3 regions of the Allobosea sp. P4_C6 genome follow, and region 1 is predicted to be linked to each of the others. Evidence: predicted binding sites of a transcription regulator. Region 1 holds the regulator's gene; each other region holds the start of a gene.
What was found. The regulator LexA, encoded in region 1, represses DNA repair genes until DNA is damaged. The targets are predictions, from matches to a motif close to TGTTCNNNNTGTGTTCNG.
Positions count from the first base shown of each region.

Region 2: the regulator LexA is predicted to act here: its motif matches at 2,405-2,422, upstream of AC1DVA_RS15520 (helicase-related protein).
Region 3: the regulator LexA is predicted to act here: its motif matches at 3,355-3,372, upstream of AC1DVA_RS00215 (DNA recombination protein RmuC).

Region 1 covers NZ_JBFUIF010000003.1:163,267-168,633, reverse strand. Annotated here, with positions in the region: partial or broken gene AC1DVA_RS03670 (ComEC/Rec2 family competence protein) at 1-1,068, shown strand, start outside; gene lexA (transcriptional repressor LexA) at 1,717-2,433, opposite strand; gene AC1DVA_RS03660 (molybdopterin molybdotransferase MoeA) at 2,515-3,726, opposite strand; gene moaC (cyclic pyranopterin monophosphate synthase MoaC) at 3,784-4,266, opposite strand; gene trpC (indole-3-glycerol phosphate synthase TrpC) at 4,263-5,075, opposite strand; gene trpD (anthranilate phosphoribosyltransferase) at 5,083-5,367, opposite strand, start outside.
Region 2 covers NZ_JBFUIF010000019.1:55,548-60,914, reverse strand. Annotated here, with positions in the region: gene AC1DVA_RS15535 (outer membrane beta-barrel protein) at 1-357, opposite strand, end outside; gene AC1DVA_RS15530 (KpsF/GutQ family sugar-phosphate isomerase) at 513-1,487, shown strand; gene AC1DVA_RS15525 (MerR family transcriptional regulator) at 1,750-2,196, shown strand; gene AC1DVA_RS15520 (helicase-related protein) at 2,461-5,367, shown strand, end outside.
Region 3 covers NZ_JBFUIF010000001.1:37,859-43,225, reverse strand. Annotated here, with positions in the region: gene dapE (succinyl-diaminopimelate desuccinylase) at 1-197, shown strand, start outside; gene AC1DVA_RS00235 (hypothetical protein) at 263-847, shown strand; gene truA (tRNA pseudouridine(38-40) synthase TruA) at 855-1,595, opposite strand; gene fmt (methionyl-tRNA formyltransferase) at 1,649-2,578, opposite strand; gene def (peptide deformylase) at 2,751-3,290, opposite strand; gene AC1DVA_RS00215 (DNA recombination protein RmuC) at 3,404-4,588, shown strand; gene AC1DVA_RS00210 (OsmC family protein) at 4,589-5,098, opposite strand; gene AC1DVA_RS00205 (ABC transporter ATP-binding protein) at 5,195-5,367, opposite strand, start outside.

The DNA of each region.
Region 1 (5,367 bases):
TCCGTCGCGCCCGGGGACCATATCGTCGCGACCGCCCGGCTGCTGCCTCCGCCGGGGCCGGCGCGGGCGGGCGGCTATGATTTCGGCCGCGACGCCTTCTTCAAGGGAATCGGAGCTGTCGGCAGCATATCCGGCAAGCTCGCTTTGGCGCCGCCGCCCTATCCGATGCCGACGCGTCTGGCGATCGATGTGGCGATCGACAAGGCCCGCAACGCCCTGACCCGGCGCATCGCCGAGGCCGGCGGCGGGCAGGGCGGCGCGGTGGCGGCCGCGCTCGTCACGGGCAAGCGCGGGCTGATCACCGAGGCGACCAACAACGACCTGCGCGCCGCCGGCATCTACCATATCGTCTCGATCTCGGGGCTCCACATGGTGCTCGCCGCCGGCACGATCTTCTGGCTGGTGCGAGCCTTGCTGGCGCTCTCGCAGACGATCGCATTGCGTTGGCCGGTCAAGAAGCTCGCCGCCGTGGCCGCCATGCTCGGTGCAACCGCCTACTGCATCTTCTCGGGCAGCGACGTCGCGACCGAACGCTCGCTGATCATGACGCTGGTGATGCTGGGCGCCATCCTGGTCGACCGCGCGGCGTTGAGCATGCGCAACCTCGCGCTCGCTGCGATGATCGTGCTGCTGCGCGAGCCCGAGGCCCTGCTCGGGCCGAGCTTCCAGATGTCCTTCGGCGCGGTCGCGGCACTGATCGCCTTCGCCGAACGTTGGGAGCGGCGGGACCGCGCCCGGCCTCCGCCAGTTCTGCCTTGGCCTGTCGGCCCGCTCTGGACCGCAGCGCTCGGCATCGTCGTCACCACCTTGCTCGCCACGGCGGCGACCGCACCCTTCGGCGCCTATCACTTCCAGACCTTCAATCCTTTCGGGCTGCTCGGCAATGCCATGGCGCTGCCCTTCGTCTCGCTCTTCGTCATGCCGGCGGCGGTCTTCGGCGTTTTGGCCTATCCCTTCGGGCTGGATTGGCCGGCCTGGGCGCTGATGGGGCTCGCCTCGGATGTCGTGCTGAAGGTGGCGCACTGGGTCGCGGCCATCGACCATTCAACGGTGATGATCGCGGCCTTCGGTCCCGCCGTGCTCGTCTGCTTCGTGCTGACATTGCTCTGGCTGACGCTCTGGACAACGGCCTGGCGCTGGCTGGCGGCCATCCCGCTCATGTTCGGCGTCGCCGTCGCCGGCAAGCCCGAGCGGCCGGAGATCCTGATCGAACGCGACGGCTCGGGTCTAGCGCTGCGCGGAGCCGATGGCCGGCTCGCCATCGCCGGAAAGCCCAGCCGCTTTGTCCTGCAACAATGGCTCTCGTCCGATGGTGACAGCCGCTCGCCGGACGATCCGACGCTGCGGGCCGGCATCGTTTGCGACAGCCTGGGCTGCATCGGCCGCACGGCCGATCAGCGCACCGTGTCTTACACGCGCGATCGGCTCGCAATCATCGAGGACTGCCTCCGCGCCGACCTCGTCGTCACCGCGATTTCCTGGAGCGGCGCCTGCAAGGCGAGGTTGATCAGCCGTGGCGCGCTGAGCCGCGACCTCGCTCTATCGAACAGCGACAGGCTGGAGCAGCCATGTCTCGGAGCAGGGCGCCGCAGACCGTCCCTGGAGCCGCCGCCGCGAGCAGACGCAGGCGACGCCACCCGCGCCGCGGGCCAACAATCAGCCACCCACCAACCCGGCATCGGTGTCCGTCGACAGCGACGCCGACATCGAACGGCTTCAGTAGCGCCGCATCAGATTGACGAGACGGCCCTGGATCTTGACCCGGTCCGGTCCGAGCACGCGGGTTTCGTAGGCCGGGTTCGCCGCTTCGAGCGCGATCGAGGAGCCGCGCTTGCGCAGCCGCTTGAGGGTAGCCTCTTCGTCGTCGATCAGCGCCACCACGATATCGCCGGTATTGGCCGTGTCCTGCCTGCGGATGACGACCGTGTCGCCGTCGAGAATGCCGGCTTCGACCATCGAATCGCCGCGCACTTCGAGCGCGTAATGTTCGCCGGAGCCGAGCATGTCGGGCGGCAGCGAGACGGTGTGGCTGCGGCTCTGGATCGCCGAGATCGGCGTGCCGGCGGCGATGCGTCCCATCACCGGGATCGCGATGGAGGAACGGCTGTCTTCATCGGCTCCGGAACCCGGGCGTGGCTTGCCGAGGCTGGGCTGCGATCCGAGACCGCCCTGGACGATGGCCGGACTGAACCGGGGGCGCGGCTGCGGGGCGCCGAGACCGTCGGGCTTCTTGATGACTTCGAGCGCGCGCGCCCGGTTGGGCAGGCGGCGGATGAAGCCGCGCTCCTCCAGCGCCATGATCAGCCGGTGGATGCCGGATTTCGAGCGCAGATCGAGCGCGTCCTTCATCTCGTCGAAGGAGGGCGGCACCCCGCTCTCGCGCAAGCGTTCCTGGATGAAGCGCAGGAGTTCGTGTTGCTTGCGTGTCAGCATGGTTGCCGCCAGCCCTTCAAAGCGCAGATTCGAAACAAAGCACGAACACCATACGCGTTCTGCTTGTGTTCCGCAAGCGGCCTACCGCAGCGGCAGGATCCGGCAGGGATCGCCCGTCTTGGCCGCGTCGGCGAAGGCGGGGCGGATCGTCAGCGCCTGGGCTCGCGCCAGCGTGCCGAGCATCGAGGAATCCTGCCGGCCGAAAGGTGTCGCCACCCATCCCTCGGGGCTCAACGCCAGCTCGGAACGCAGATAATCCTCGCGCTCGTCATTCGCCGGCATGTCGCGACCCAGGATGGCGGGGATGCTCCGGTCCAGATCTGCATCGGCCATGCCGAGCAAAGCCTCTATCAGCGGCAGCACGAAGAGGTGGCCGCAGACGATCGAGGAGACCGGATTGCCGGGCAGGCCGACCACGACCATGCGGCCGAGCCGGCCGGTCATCATCGGTTTGCCGGGCCGCATCGCGATCTTCCAGAAGCCGAGCTCCATGCCCGCCCGCGTCAGAGCCTCCTGCACGAGGTCATGGGCGCCGACGGAGGCGCCGCCAAGCGTGATCAGCACATCGGCATCGGCGGCCTGGGCCTGTCCGATCTTGGCGGCGAGATCGGCATGATCGTCGCGGGCGATACCGAGATCGAGGGGAGCGCCGCCGGCCTTCTCGACCAGCGCGGCCAGTGAAAACGAGTTCGAGGCGACGATCTGATCGCGCCCGACGGGCTCGCCGGGAGCGACCAATTCGTCGCCGGTGGCGAGGATCGCGACGCGGGGCTTGCGCCGCACCGGCAGAGCCGGATGCCCCATCGCCGCCGCGAGCCCGAGCGCGGCGCTGTCGAGCACCCGTCCGGCCGCCAACAACACATCGCCTTCATGAAAATCGAGCCCGGCGGCGCGCAGGAACTTGCCCTTCGCCGGCGGCACGCGCACCCGGATCGTCGGGCTGTCGACGCCGTCGGCATCTTCCTGGATCAGGATGGTGTCGGCGCCGGCCGGCATCGGTGCGCCGGTGAAGATCCGCACTGCCTGGCCCGGCCCGACGCGGCCCTCGAAAGCCCGGCCGGCGGCGGATTCGCCGATCACGGCAAGGCTGACGCCTTCCGCCATGTCGTCACCGCGAACCGCGTAGCCGTCCATCGCCGAGTTGGCGAAGGGCGGCTGGGTGCGCAGCGCCTTCACGTCGGCGCCGAGCACGCGCCAGCCGCATTGGGAGAGCGGCAGGGTCTCGGTTCCGGTCGGCCCCGGAATGCTGTCGAGCAACGCCTTGCGCGCGACGGGGACCGGGGTGAGCGCCATCAGAGCATGATGCCGAAAAGTGAGAACCGGTTTTCGGGCGACATCATGCTCACTCCTCTAACCAGCCTTCGCGTCGTAGTCGCCGGACTGTCCGCCGGATTTGTGCACGAGCCGGATATTCTCGATCCGCATCGCCCGGTCGACCGCCTTGACCATGTCGTAAACGGTGAGGCAGGCGACCGAGACGGCGGTCAGCGCCTCCATCTCGACGCCGGTCTGGCCGGTCATCTTGACCTCGGCGCGCACGCGCACACCCGGAAGCGCCTCGTCGAGATCGAGATCGACCGCGATCTTGCTCAGCAGCAGCGGATGGCAGAGCGGGATCAGCTCATGCGTGCGCTTGGCCGCCATGATGCCGGCAAGCCGCGCCGTGCCGAGCACGTCGCCCTTCCTAGCGTTGCCATCGCGCACGATCGCGACCGTCTCCGGTGCCATCACGACGCTGCCCTCGGCTATTGCCGTGCGGGTCGTCTCGGCCTTGCCGCCGACATCGACCATATGCGCCTGGCCCTGGGCGTCGAGGTGGCTGAGCCGGCTCACGCCGCGCTCTCTTGCGCCTGCCCGGTCAGCAGCGCCCGCGTTGCCGCCGTGATATCGGCCTGCCGCATCAGGCTTTCGCCGACGAGGAAGCTGCTGACGCCGATCGTGTTGAGCCGGGCGACGTCGGCATGGGTGAAGATGCCGCTCTCGCTGATGACGATACGGTCGGCGGGCACGCGTGGCGCCAGCCGCTCGGTCACGGCGAGATCGACGTTGAAGCTGCGCAGGTCGCGATTGTTAATGCCGAGAAGCCGGCTTTCGAGCTTCAGTGCACGATCGAGTTCGGCGTCGTCATGGACTTCGACGAGCACGTCCATGTCGAGCTCGCGCGCGGTCTCGTTCAATGCCCGGGCGGTTTCGTCGTCGACGCCGGCCATGATGATCAGGATGCAGTCGGCACCCCAGGCCCGCGCCTCATAGACCTGATAGGTGTCGTAGAGGAAATCCTTGCGCAGTGCCGGCAGGCCAGAGGCCTCGCGCGCCTGCGTCAGGAATTCCGGCCGGCCCTGGAAGGAGGGTGCGTCGGTCAGCACGGAGAGGCAGGCCGCGCCGCCGGCCGCATAAGCGCGGGCGAGCGAAGGCGGGTCGAAATCGGCGCGGATCAGCCCCTTGGACGGGCTGGCCTTCTTGATCTCGGCGATGAGTGCAGGGGTGCCGCCCGCGACCTTCACTGCCAGCGCCTCGGCGAAGCCGCGCGGCTTGCCGGCAGCGCGGGCGTGCCGCTCGATCTCGGCGAGGGGCATGGCGGCCTTCGCCGCCGCGATCTCCTGGCGCTTATAGGCTTCGATCCTGGCGAGGATGTCGGTCATGCCGCCCTCACGCGTTCGAGATTTTGACGAGGGCGGCGAGCGTCGCCCTGGCCTTGCCGGAATCGAGCGCGGCCGTCGCCTGGGCGAAGCCGTCCTTCAGATCCGTGGCCTTGCCTGCGACGAGCAGCGCGGCAGCAGCGTTGAAGGCGGCGATATCGCGGAAACCGGTCTTTTCGCCAGCGAGCACGGCGTTCAGCGCTGCGGCGTTCTGCTCCGGCGTGCCGCCGCGCAGCTCTTCCGGCTTGGCCGGCGCGAGACCGACATCCGCGGGATTGATCAGGAAGCTCTCGAT
Region 2 (5,367 bases), on a different contig from region 1:
GGGCGGCGGCGGAGCAGGCGGCGGCAGCGCGGCCACGGTGGGCGGCGGCGCGCGGAACTGGCGTTGCGTGACGCCGCGCAGCGTCGGCGCCTGGATGGGCTGGCTGGCGCGGGAAGGCTGGCGCGCCGAGACGGTCGTGCTCTGGTTCTGGATCAGGCCCGCCGGGTCGCGAATGGCCTCGGGATCGCCGCTCGCCGCTGCGAGCGGTGCCGCCGGCGGCGCTGGCTGCTGCGCGATATAGGTCGGCGTGCCCGTCCTGAGCGCGCGCGCCTGCTGCGCCACGGCCATCGTCCAGCCGAGCACGAGCCCGGCCAGGGCGGTGCCGGACAGAAGCAGGATCTTCGTGCGGCCGGACACGGGGTTCGCAAGGCTCCAGGCAACAGCTGACGCGCCCTGGAGGACGCGTATGGTTAACGGAGTTAGAACGAACAGGGTTAAGGAGCCGTCAACGCAGGCATCGTGCCCCCGGCAACGGTGGAAATGCCGAGGGAGCTCGTGCTAGAGCGCGCGCCATGACCGATGACATCCGCGCTTCCGCCCTCCGCACCGTCGCCACGGAACGGGCCGGGCTCGACACCCTCCATGCCGCGCTCGCCGACGGGCTGGGCCAGCCCTTCACTGACGCCGTCGCGCTGATCCGTGCCGCGAGCGGCCGCGTGATCGTCTCAGGCATGGGCAAGTCCGGCCATGTCGGGCGCAAGCTCGCCGCGACGCTGGCCTCGACCGGCACGCCCGCCCATTTCGTTCACCCGGCCGAGGCGAGCCATGGCGATCTCGGCATGGTCAGGCCGGAAGACGTGGTGATCGCGCTGTCCTGGTCGGGCGAAACCGCGGAGCTGGCGGCGCTTGTCGGCTATACCCGCCGCTTCCGCGTCGGGCTGATCGCCTTCACCTCGAACCCCGAGAGCACGCTCGGCAAGGAGGCCGATGTCGCGCTGATCCTGCCCAAGGCGACGGAGGCCTGCCCGAACGGCCTGGCACCCACCACCTCGACGACGATGCAGATCGCGCTCGGCGATGCCTTGGCCGTGGCACTGCTGGAGGCGCGCGGCTTCTCGCCGCAGGATTTCTTCGTCTATCACCCCGGCGGCAAGCTCGGCGCGCAGCTCAAGACCGTCGAGAGCATCATGCATCGCGGCGCCGACCTGCCGCTGATCGGGCTCGACACGCTGCTGCCCGACGTGATCGCGATGATCTCGGAGAAGAGCTTCGGCTGCGCCATCGTCATGGACCTGGATGGCAAGCTCGCCGGCGTCGTCACCGATGGCGACCTGCGCCGCAAGGCGACGATGGGCGGCGGCGGATCGCTCAGGGCACGCGACATCATGACGGCCGATCCGCGCCGCATCGGGCTCGATACGCTCGCGGTCGAGGCGCTGGAGCTGGTCAACCGGGTGCGGATCACGGCGCTGATCGTCGTCGATGCGCAGGAGCGGCCGGTCGGCCTCGTCCATGTCCACGACCTGCTGGCGATGGGTGTGGCTTGATCGCGCAACGGAACCGCGCCGTCATGCCGGGGCAAGCGCGCAGCGCTTGAGCCCGGAACCCATGAACACGGTGATCGCCGGACAGGCGCATCGGCCGCCGCTCCCGGTTCTTTCTGAAATGTCGTGTTCATGGGTTCCGGGCTCGGCCCTGCGGGCCCCCCCCGGAATGACGACGCGGTTCCGTTCAACATGACAGGCTCTTGTCTTCGGAGTGCTGCGGTCTATTTAAAGCTGTAGACACTACAGCTTCGGAGATGATGTCATGACCGCGGCGGACAGGCTCGAACGCGTGATGCCGATCGGCGCGCTGGCGGAGCGTACCGGCGTCAAGGTCGAGACGATCCGCTATTACGAGCAGGTCGGGCTGCTGCCGCCGCCGGAGCGTTCCGAAGGCAATCAGCGCCGCTATGGCCGTCGCCATGCCGAGCGGCTCGCCTTCATCAAGCATGCGCGCGATCTTGGCTTCGCCGTCGAGAACATCCGCACGCTGCTCCGGCTCTCCGATACCCCCGGCATCGCCTGCGACGAGGCGCATGCGATTTCGGTCGCCCATCTCGATGAAGTTCGCGACAAGATCGCGCGGCTGCGCTCGCTGGAGAAGGAACTGGAGCGGATCGCCACCACCTGCTCGGGCGGCGTCGCGGCCTGCGATTGCGCGATCATCGAAGCCTTGGCCGACCATGGCCAATGCAAGCACGCCCGCCATTGAGCCGGCCTGCAGGCTGGAAAACCGTATTGCCTCTCGTTTCCCCGCCCGAAAGGCTTAAATAGGAAACCTGAACGGCGGCCTCTGCGCCGCCTCCACGATCACTTTGCGGGAGGGCGCGCGATGCGGCCATGGCCCATGCCGAAGGGAGTGTGGCCCCGAAAGGGGAACAAATCCCGATTCTGCCGGAGTCACCGATTCGGCCCCGCTTCGTTCCGGACTCGTTCCTGATTCAAGTTCACGCTCCCGCCCGCATGGGCGGGCGAGATGATCGGCTCCATCGCCTTGCTTCCTTTCCGTTCGCTGCCGCCCGCTGCCCGCGCCCATGGCGTCACGGCGGTGCTGGGCCCCACCAATACCGGCAAGACCCATCTCGCCATCGAGCGCATGGTCGCCCATCCGACGGGGATGATCGGCCTGCCGCTGCGCCTGCTGGCGCGCGAGGTCTACCAGCGCACCGTCGAGAAGGTCGGCCCCGAGGCTGTCGCGCTCGTCACCGGCGAGGAGAAGATCAAGCCGGAGCGGCCGCGCTTCTGGGTCTGCACGGTCGAGGCGATGCCGCGCGACCTCGCGGTCGATTTCGTAGCGATCGACGAGATCCAGCTCGCATCCGATCTCGACCGCGGCCATGTCTTCACCGACCGGCTGCTCAACCGGCGCGGCCGGGCCGAGACCATGCTGATCGGCGCCGGCACCATGCGCCCGCTGGTCGAGCAGCTGATCCCCGGCGTCAATGTGGTGTCGCGCCCGCGCCTGTCGAACCTGACCTTCGCGGGCGACCGCAAGATCACGCGGCTGCCGCCGCGCTCGGCCATCGTCGCCTTCTCGGTGGAGGAGGTCTACGCCATCGCCGAATTGATTCGCCGGCAGAAGGGCGGGGCGGCCGTGGTGCTCGGCGCGCTCAGCCCGCGCACCCGCAACGCGCAGGTCGAGATATACCAGTCCGGCGATGTCGATTATCTGGTCGCGACCGATGCGATCGGCATGGGGCTCAACCTCGACGTCAACCACATCGCCTTCGCGGCCGACAAGAAATTCGACGGCCATCATTTCCGCAAGCTCAACCCGGCCGAGTTCGGCCAGATCGCCGGGCGCGCCGGGCGGCATCTGCGCGACGGCACCTTCGGCACCAGCGGGCGTTGCCCGCCTTTCGATGCCGAACTGGTCGAAGCGATCGAGAATCACCGTTTCGAGCCGATCCGGCAGATGCAGTGGCGCAATTCCGATCTCGACCTGCGCTCGATCGCCGGTTTGCTCGACACCCTGAATATCCAGCCCTCCGAACTCGGCCTGACGCGGGCGCTGATCGCCGAGGACATGACGACGCTGGAAATCTTGGCGAGGGACCCGGACGTCGCGGCGCTGGCGCAAGGGCGTGCGGCGGTCGAGCGGCTCTGGGAGGTCTGCAGCCTGCCCGATTATCGCAAGATCTCGCCGATGCAGCACGCCGATCTGGCGACCACGCTGTATCTCCGGCTGATGCGTCATGGCCGGCTCGATGCCGACTGGTATGCGGCGCAATTGGCCTCCCTCGACCGCACCGATGGCGAGATCGACACGCTCTCGGCGCGCATCGCGCAGGTCCGGACTTGGACCTTTGTTGCAAACCGTCCGGACTGGTTGCCCGATCCTGAGCATTGGCAGGGCATGGCGCGTCTTGTAGAGGACAAGCTGTCGGATGCTCTGCATGAGCGTCTCGCCAGCCGATTTGTCGATCGGCGCACCAGCGTGTTGATGCGCCGCTTGCGGGAGAATGCGATGTTGGAGGCTGAGGTCACTGCGACGGGCGATGTGCTCGTCGAGGGCCAGCACGTTGGAATGCTGCAGGGTTTCCGCTTCACGGCGGACCCGAAGGCTGGAGGGGCCGAGGTCAAGGCCCTGAACCTGGCGGCGATGAAGGCGCTTGGCGCCGAGATCGAAGCCCGGGCGGCGCGCGTCGTGCTGGCGGGCGACGATGCCTTCGTGCTGTCGCATGACGGGCTGGTGCGCTGGGTCGGCGAGCCGGTGGCGCGCCTGACGGCCGGCGAGAAGGTTCTGGAGCCGCGCCTGCGCCTGCTCGTCGAGGAGCATCTGAGCGGTGCGGCGCGCGAGCAGATCGAGGCCCGCCTCAATCTCTGGCTGAAGAATCATGTCACCCGCCTTCTCGGCGCGCTGCAGATACTGGAAGCGGCGGAGAACGCCACCGGGATCGCGCGCGGCATCGCCTATCAGGCGGCCGAGGCGCTCGGCGTGCTCGAACGCGCCAAGGTCGGCGAGGAGATGAAGGCGCTCGACCAGGAGGGCCGGGCCGCGCTGCGCCAGCTCGGCATCCGCTTCGGCGCTTTCCACATCTATATGCCGGCGCTGCTGAAGCCGGCGCCCCGCGCGCTCGCCGCCCAGCTCTGGGCGCTCAAGCATGGCGGGCCGGAGACGGCCGGGCTCGACGACATCGCCCATCTCGCGGCGTCGGGCCGCACCTCCTTCCCGGTCGACAAGGCCGTGCCGAAGGGGCTCTACCGCGCGGCGGGCTACCGCGTCTGCGGCGAGCGCGCGGTGCGCGTCGACATCCTCGAACGCCTCGCCGATCTCATCCGGCCGGCGATCGCCTATCGTCCCGGCGCGACCCAGGGCACGCCGCCGGCCGGCACCGCAGATCAGGACGGCTTCGTCGCCACCGGCGCGATGACATCGCTCGTCGGCTGCGCGGGCGAGGACTTCGCCTCGATCCTGCGCTCGCTCGGCTATGTCTCGGTCAAGCGCCCCGGCCCGGCGATCACCGTGCCATTGGCGCCGCCGCCGGCAGCGACCGAGCCGGCAAAACCCGTTGTGGCCAAGGCGGATGACGCCACTGCCGCCGATGAGGCTGCACAGGCTGAGCCCGAAACGGCACAGGCTGAGAGCGAAACGGCGGGCACCGAAACGATTGAGGCTCCGGTAGAGGCCGAAGCTCCGGCCGAGCCCGCCGTGGCGCTGAACGACGATGCGTCGGCGGAAGGTGAGGCACCCGTCGCCGAAGCGCCGGCGGTCGAGACGGCGGATACGCCTGTTCTCACCGAAAGCGAGCTGGATCAGGCTCGCGAGCCGGTTCCGGCCGATGCTCTGGTGGCTCTGCCGGCCGAGGCCGAGACCGCCGAGACGACCGAGACCCCAGATGTGGCCGAGGCGGCAACTGCCGAGGCGCCTGCCGCGGAAGCC
Region 3 (5,367 bases), on a different contig from region 1:
GCCCGGCCCTGTCCACCACAGGCGGCACCTCGGATGCCCGCTTCATCAAGAGCTATTGCCCCGTCGTCGAATACGGTGTCGTCGGCAAGACGATGCACCAGATCGATGAATGCGTCGCCGTCGCGGACATCCTCGCGCTCGAGCGGATCACGCATCGTTTACTCGCCAGCTATTTTGCAGCGCAACATAACGCTTGACGCCTGGGAACCGAGGTCCATTATCCCCGTTAGACGAAAGTCTAAGAGAGATGATGGAGGCCGTGATGAGGCTGGCCGCCGACGACATCGCGCGTTCGCTGCGCGGTTCCTGGCATCTGATGACCCGGGGCGCCGAGGCACTCTCGGAGCTCGATCTCAGCCGGGATGGATTCTGGCGCTCCTTCCTCGCCTTCGCGCTGATGCTGCCCGCGACGATCGCGATCCTCGCCGCCGCGCGCCTGATGGCGGGACTGCCTAACAGCGCCGGGCTTTTCACCGCCCCCGTTCTCGCGCTGTCGGTGATCGCCGCGCTGTGCCTTGCCATCCTTGCCGTACCGGCACTCCTGATCGCGCTGCGCCCGGAACTCGCGCAGGCTCCGCGCTTCACCAGCTTCGTCATCGCCTGGAACTGGGCCGGCATCGTTTCGGCCAGCCTGATGGCGGTACCGGCCGCCGTGCTCGCGCTCGGTTGGTCGACGCCCCAGCTCGCATTGGTGCAATCCGGCTTCTTCGCCGCGATCGTGCTGAGGTTGCGCTACTGCGTGGCGCGGGCCGCCTTCGCGCCGGAAGGCCGCGCCATCGCGCTGCCGCTGGTCGCTGCCAGCGTCGTCCTGGATTACGGCGTGATCCGGCTTTTCGGCCTGTTCTGAGGCCGTCTCAGTAGTCGACACCCGCCAGATAAAGTCCGCAGGACGGCGCCAGGGCCGCGCATTGCGCACGCTCGCGCGCAGCGAGGATCTGACCCATCTTCGCCTCGGGCCAGCGGCCAGCTCCGACCATCTTCAGGCTGCCGACGATCGAGCGCACCTGATGATGCAGGTAAGAGCGGGCATCGGTGTAGACCACGATCTCGGAGCCCTCGCGCCGGACATCGAGCCGGTCGAGCGTGCGCATCGGGCTGTTGGCCTGGCATTCGGCGGCGCGAAATGTCGTGAAGTCGTGGTGGCCCAGCAGCGCCTTGGCGGCCCGGTCCATCGCCTCGTGATCCAGCCTGACCGGCACATGCCAGACGCGGTCGCGGTCGAGCGCCGGCGGCGCACGCCGATCGAGGATGCGGTAGATGTAATAGCGGCGCTTGGCCGATATCCGGGCGTTGAAATCGTCGGACACCGCCTCGGCGCTCAGCACGCCGACCGGGACGCGGGATTTCAGCCGGGCATTGGTAGCGTCGCGCACCACATCGGTGCGCCATTCCCTGTCGAGATCGACATGGGCAACCTGATGGGTGGCGTGAACGCCGGCATCGGTGCGGCCGGCGCAGTGCAGGCGCACGGGGTGGCCGCAGAAGGCCTCGATTGCCTCCTCGACGCTTTGCTGCACGGAGGGGCCGTTGACCTGACGCTGCCAGCCCGAGAACGGCGTGCCGTCATATTCGATGACGAGCTTGTAGCGCGGCATCAGAGCCGGCCACCGAACGATGCGAAGCAGTTTTCGGACAATGGCCTGCTCCGCTAAAGCTTGTCGCCGGCTCCGAGCCGGGCGCCGCGCAGGAACTCGGCCCCGCTCATCGGCGCCTTGCCCGCGCGCTGGACCTGCAGCAGCTTCACCGCGCCGACGGCGCAGGCGACCGTGCCCTCGTCGTCGAGCAGCGTGCCGGGCTCGGCCGCTCCGCCGGCGCGCGCCGTCCGCAGGATCCTCAGCCGCTCCGGCCCCTTGCCGAGATCGATCTCGGCGAAAGCGCCGGGGAATGGCGAGAGCCCGCGAACCCGGTCGTGCACCTGCTGCGCCGGCTGCGCCCAGCTCAGCTTGGCCTCGGCATTGGTGATCTTGGCGGCGTAGGTGACGCCCTCCTCCGGCTGCGGCGTGAACTGCAGGCCGCCGCGCCCAAGCGCGGCGAGCGCCCGCACCATCAGGTCGGCACCGAGGATGCTGAGCTGGTCGTGCAATTCACCAGCCGTGAGATCCGGCCCGATCGTCAGCGTTTCGACCATGCCGACCGGACCGGTATCGAGCCCCGCCTCCATCTTCATCACGCAGACGCCGGTCTCGGCATCGCCGGCCATGATCGCGCGCTGCAGCGGCGCCGCGCCGCGCCAGCGCGGCAGCAGCGATGCATGCAGGTTGAGGCAGCCGAGCTCGGGCAGGTCCAGGATCGCCTGGGGCAGGATCATGCCGTAGGCGACGACGACGGCGACATCGGCCTGATGCGAGGCGATGATCTCGGCCTGTTCCGGCGTCTTCAGCGTCGCAGGCGTGAAGACCGGGATGCCGAAGCGTTCGGCCGCCCTATGAACCGGGGAAGGCTTGAGTTCGAGGCCCCTGCCCGCTTGCGCGGGAGCGCGGGTGTAGCAGGAGACGACCTCGTGCCCCTGGCCGACGATCTCGGTCAGGACCGGCACGGCGAAATCCGGCGTGCCCATGAAAATGACGCGCAAACTCATACGCTCGATTTACCTCAGCCCCGGCGCAGCGCCGGAAAGAATAGAACAGCCCTCATCCTGAGGAGCGCCGCGAGGCGCGTCTCGAAGGATGATCCAGCCGCCTCCCGAAGCATCCTTTGAGACGCCGCGTGCCGCGGCTCCTTAGGATGAGGGCTCGGGTGACGACTGCTCGTTACGCCGCCCGCTCGCGCTTGGCGGCCTTGGCGAATTTCTTGGTCACGCGCTCGCGCTTCAGCCGCGAGAGATGGTCGATGAACAGCACGCCGTTGAGATGGTCGATCTCGTGCTGCAGGCAGGTGGCGAGCAGCCCGTCGGCCTTGATCTCCTGCACCTTGCCGTCGAGATCCATGAAGCGGACCTTCACCTGCGCCGGGCGCTCGACCTCCTCGTAATATTCGGGGATCGAGAGGCACCCTTCCTCATAGGCATTGAACTCGTCCGAGGACCAGGTGACCTCCGGATTGATGAAGACCTGCGGCTTCTTCGGCTCCGGCTCCTCGCCTTCCTTCGGCTCGCGCTTCGCCAGGTCGATCGTCACGATGCGCAGCGGCTCGCCGATCTGGATCGCCGCAAGCCCGATGCCAGGCGCGTCGTACATGGTCTCGAACATATCCTCGACCAGCGCCCGGATATCGGGCGTGACGGCTGCGACCGGCTTCGAGACGAGACGGAGCTGGGCGTCGGGCAGGATGACGAGCGGGCGAATGGCCATGGGATTCCGCAGGAAAAAGGCTGAACAAGGCGGGACATAAGCATTTGTGGGCAAGCGGTCAAACTGTTCCGCTTTCGTTCGCAATACCGCCTCGAATCGGCTAGGCTCGCGTCATGAATGAGATCGCCTTCACCCTGCTCGAACGCCCGGTGACCTGGGCCGAAGCGGCGCTCGGCTTCGCCGGCCTGAGCCTCATGCTTCTGCTGATGGTGGTGCTGTCCGCCTGGCGTGGCGGCCAAAGCCGCGCGATCGAAGCGGCCATGGCGGCGGAGCGCGCCCGAGAGATGGACGACAAGGTCGCCGAGATGAACCGGCAGCAGGCCGAGCTCGCCGGCCGCATGCAGTCCATGGCCGAGATCCTCTCGACCCGGCAGGGCGATCTCGCGCGGCTCGTCGCCGATCGTATGGACGGGCTGAGCCACAAGGTCGGCCAGGGCCTAGAGCAGAATGTCCGACAGACCACCGAGAGCCTCGGCAAGCTGCAGGAGCGGCTGGCGGTTATCGACAGCGCCCAGAAGAACCTGACCGACCTCACCTCCGAGGTCGTGACGCTGAAGGACGTACTCTCCAACAAGCAGGCGCGCGGCGCTTATGGCCAGGGGCGGATGGAGGCGATCATCCGCGACGGACTGCCCGCCGCCTTCTTCGCCTTCCAGCCGCAGCTCTCGAACGGCAAGCGGCCGGACTGCTTGGTGACGCTGCCCGGAGACGGGCGTGGGCTGGTCATTGACGCGAAATTCCCGCTGGAGAGCTTCACGCAATTGCGCGAGGCGCGCGGCGAGGATGCGAAGAAGGCCGCCGGCCAACGCGTGCGAAGCGATGTCGGCGTGCATGTGAAGGACATCGCCGAACGCTATTTCCTGCCCGGCGAGACGCAGGATGTCGCGCTGCTCTTCGTGCCGTCCGAGTCGATCTATGCCGATCTGCACGAGTATTTCGACGATGTCGTGCAGCGGGCGCACCGGGCGCGGATCATGATCGTCTCGCCCTCGCTGCTGGCGCTGGCGATCCAGCTCATGCAGTCGCTGGTGCGCGATGCGCGCATGCGCGAGGAGGCGCAGGTCATCCAGACCGAGGTCGGCAAGCTGCTCGACGATGTGCGACGGCTAGGCGAGCGCGTCGACAAGCTCGACACGCATTTCCGCCAGGCGCAGGAGGATGTCGGCCAGATCAAGACCTCGGCCGGCAAGGTCACGACCCGCGCCGAGAGGATCGGCGCGCTCGACTTCGACGACGAGAAGAGCGAACCGAAGCTGCCCTTCACCAAGGGGCTGGAGCTGAAGGCCGCGGCGGAGTGATCAGCCGCGGCTGAGCACTGCGGAAAGCTCCGGCTTCACGTTCAGGGTCTGGAAGACGACGCAGTAGCGCTCGGTGAGCTTCAGCAGCGTGTCGAGCTTCTCCTGTGGCGCATCGGTCTCGACATCGAAGGAGAGCCGGATCGCCTTGAAGCCGACGGCCGCATCCTTGGCGACGCCAAGCGTGCCGCGGAAGTCGAGATCGCCCTCGGCGCGCACGACGCCCTTCTTCAGCTCGATCTCCAGCGCGGTCGCGACCGCCTTCAGCGTCACGCCGGCGCAGGCGACCAGCGCCTCCAGCAGCATGTCGCCGGAGCAAAGCTCGGCGCCCGAGCCGCCCGTCGCAGGATGAAGGCCGGCGAGCGCGATGGCACGGCCGGTCTCGACCTTGCAGGCGATGTGCTGGTCGTCGAGCTCGCCATGCGCCTTCAGCGTGATGATGGCGGCCTCGGGATTGGTCCGGTACTCGTCCTTGAGCGGAGCCTGCAGGGCACGCAGTGCGGTGACGTCCATGGGGCTGAACCTCTTGTTCGAGCGGAAGATCGCGTTAAGGCGCTGATAGGCTCAAGACGACCTGGGTGCCAGTCCGGCTGATGCGATCCGGACCGGCTACCACCACATGCCGGCCGTCTCCGCCGTCCTTTCCTGATGCGGGACCTCGTTACGCAGCGAGCGGTCGAGCGTGCGCAGCGCCTCGCGCTTCGCCGCCTCGAACGCTGGCGAGAGCCGGTCGCGCGGGCGGACGAGCGGGTTGTCGAGCTCGTCGAAGATGCGGCCGGGCT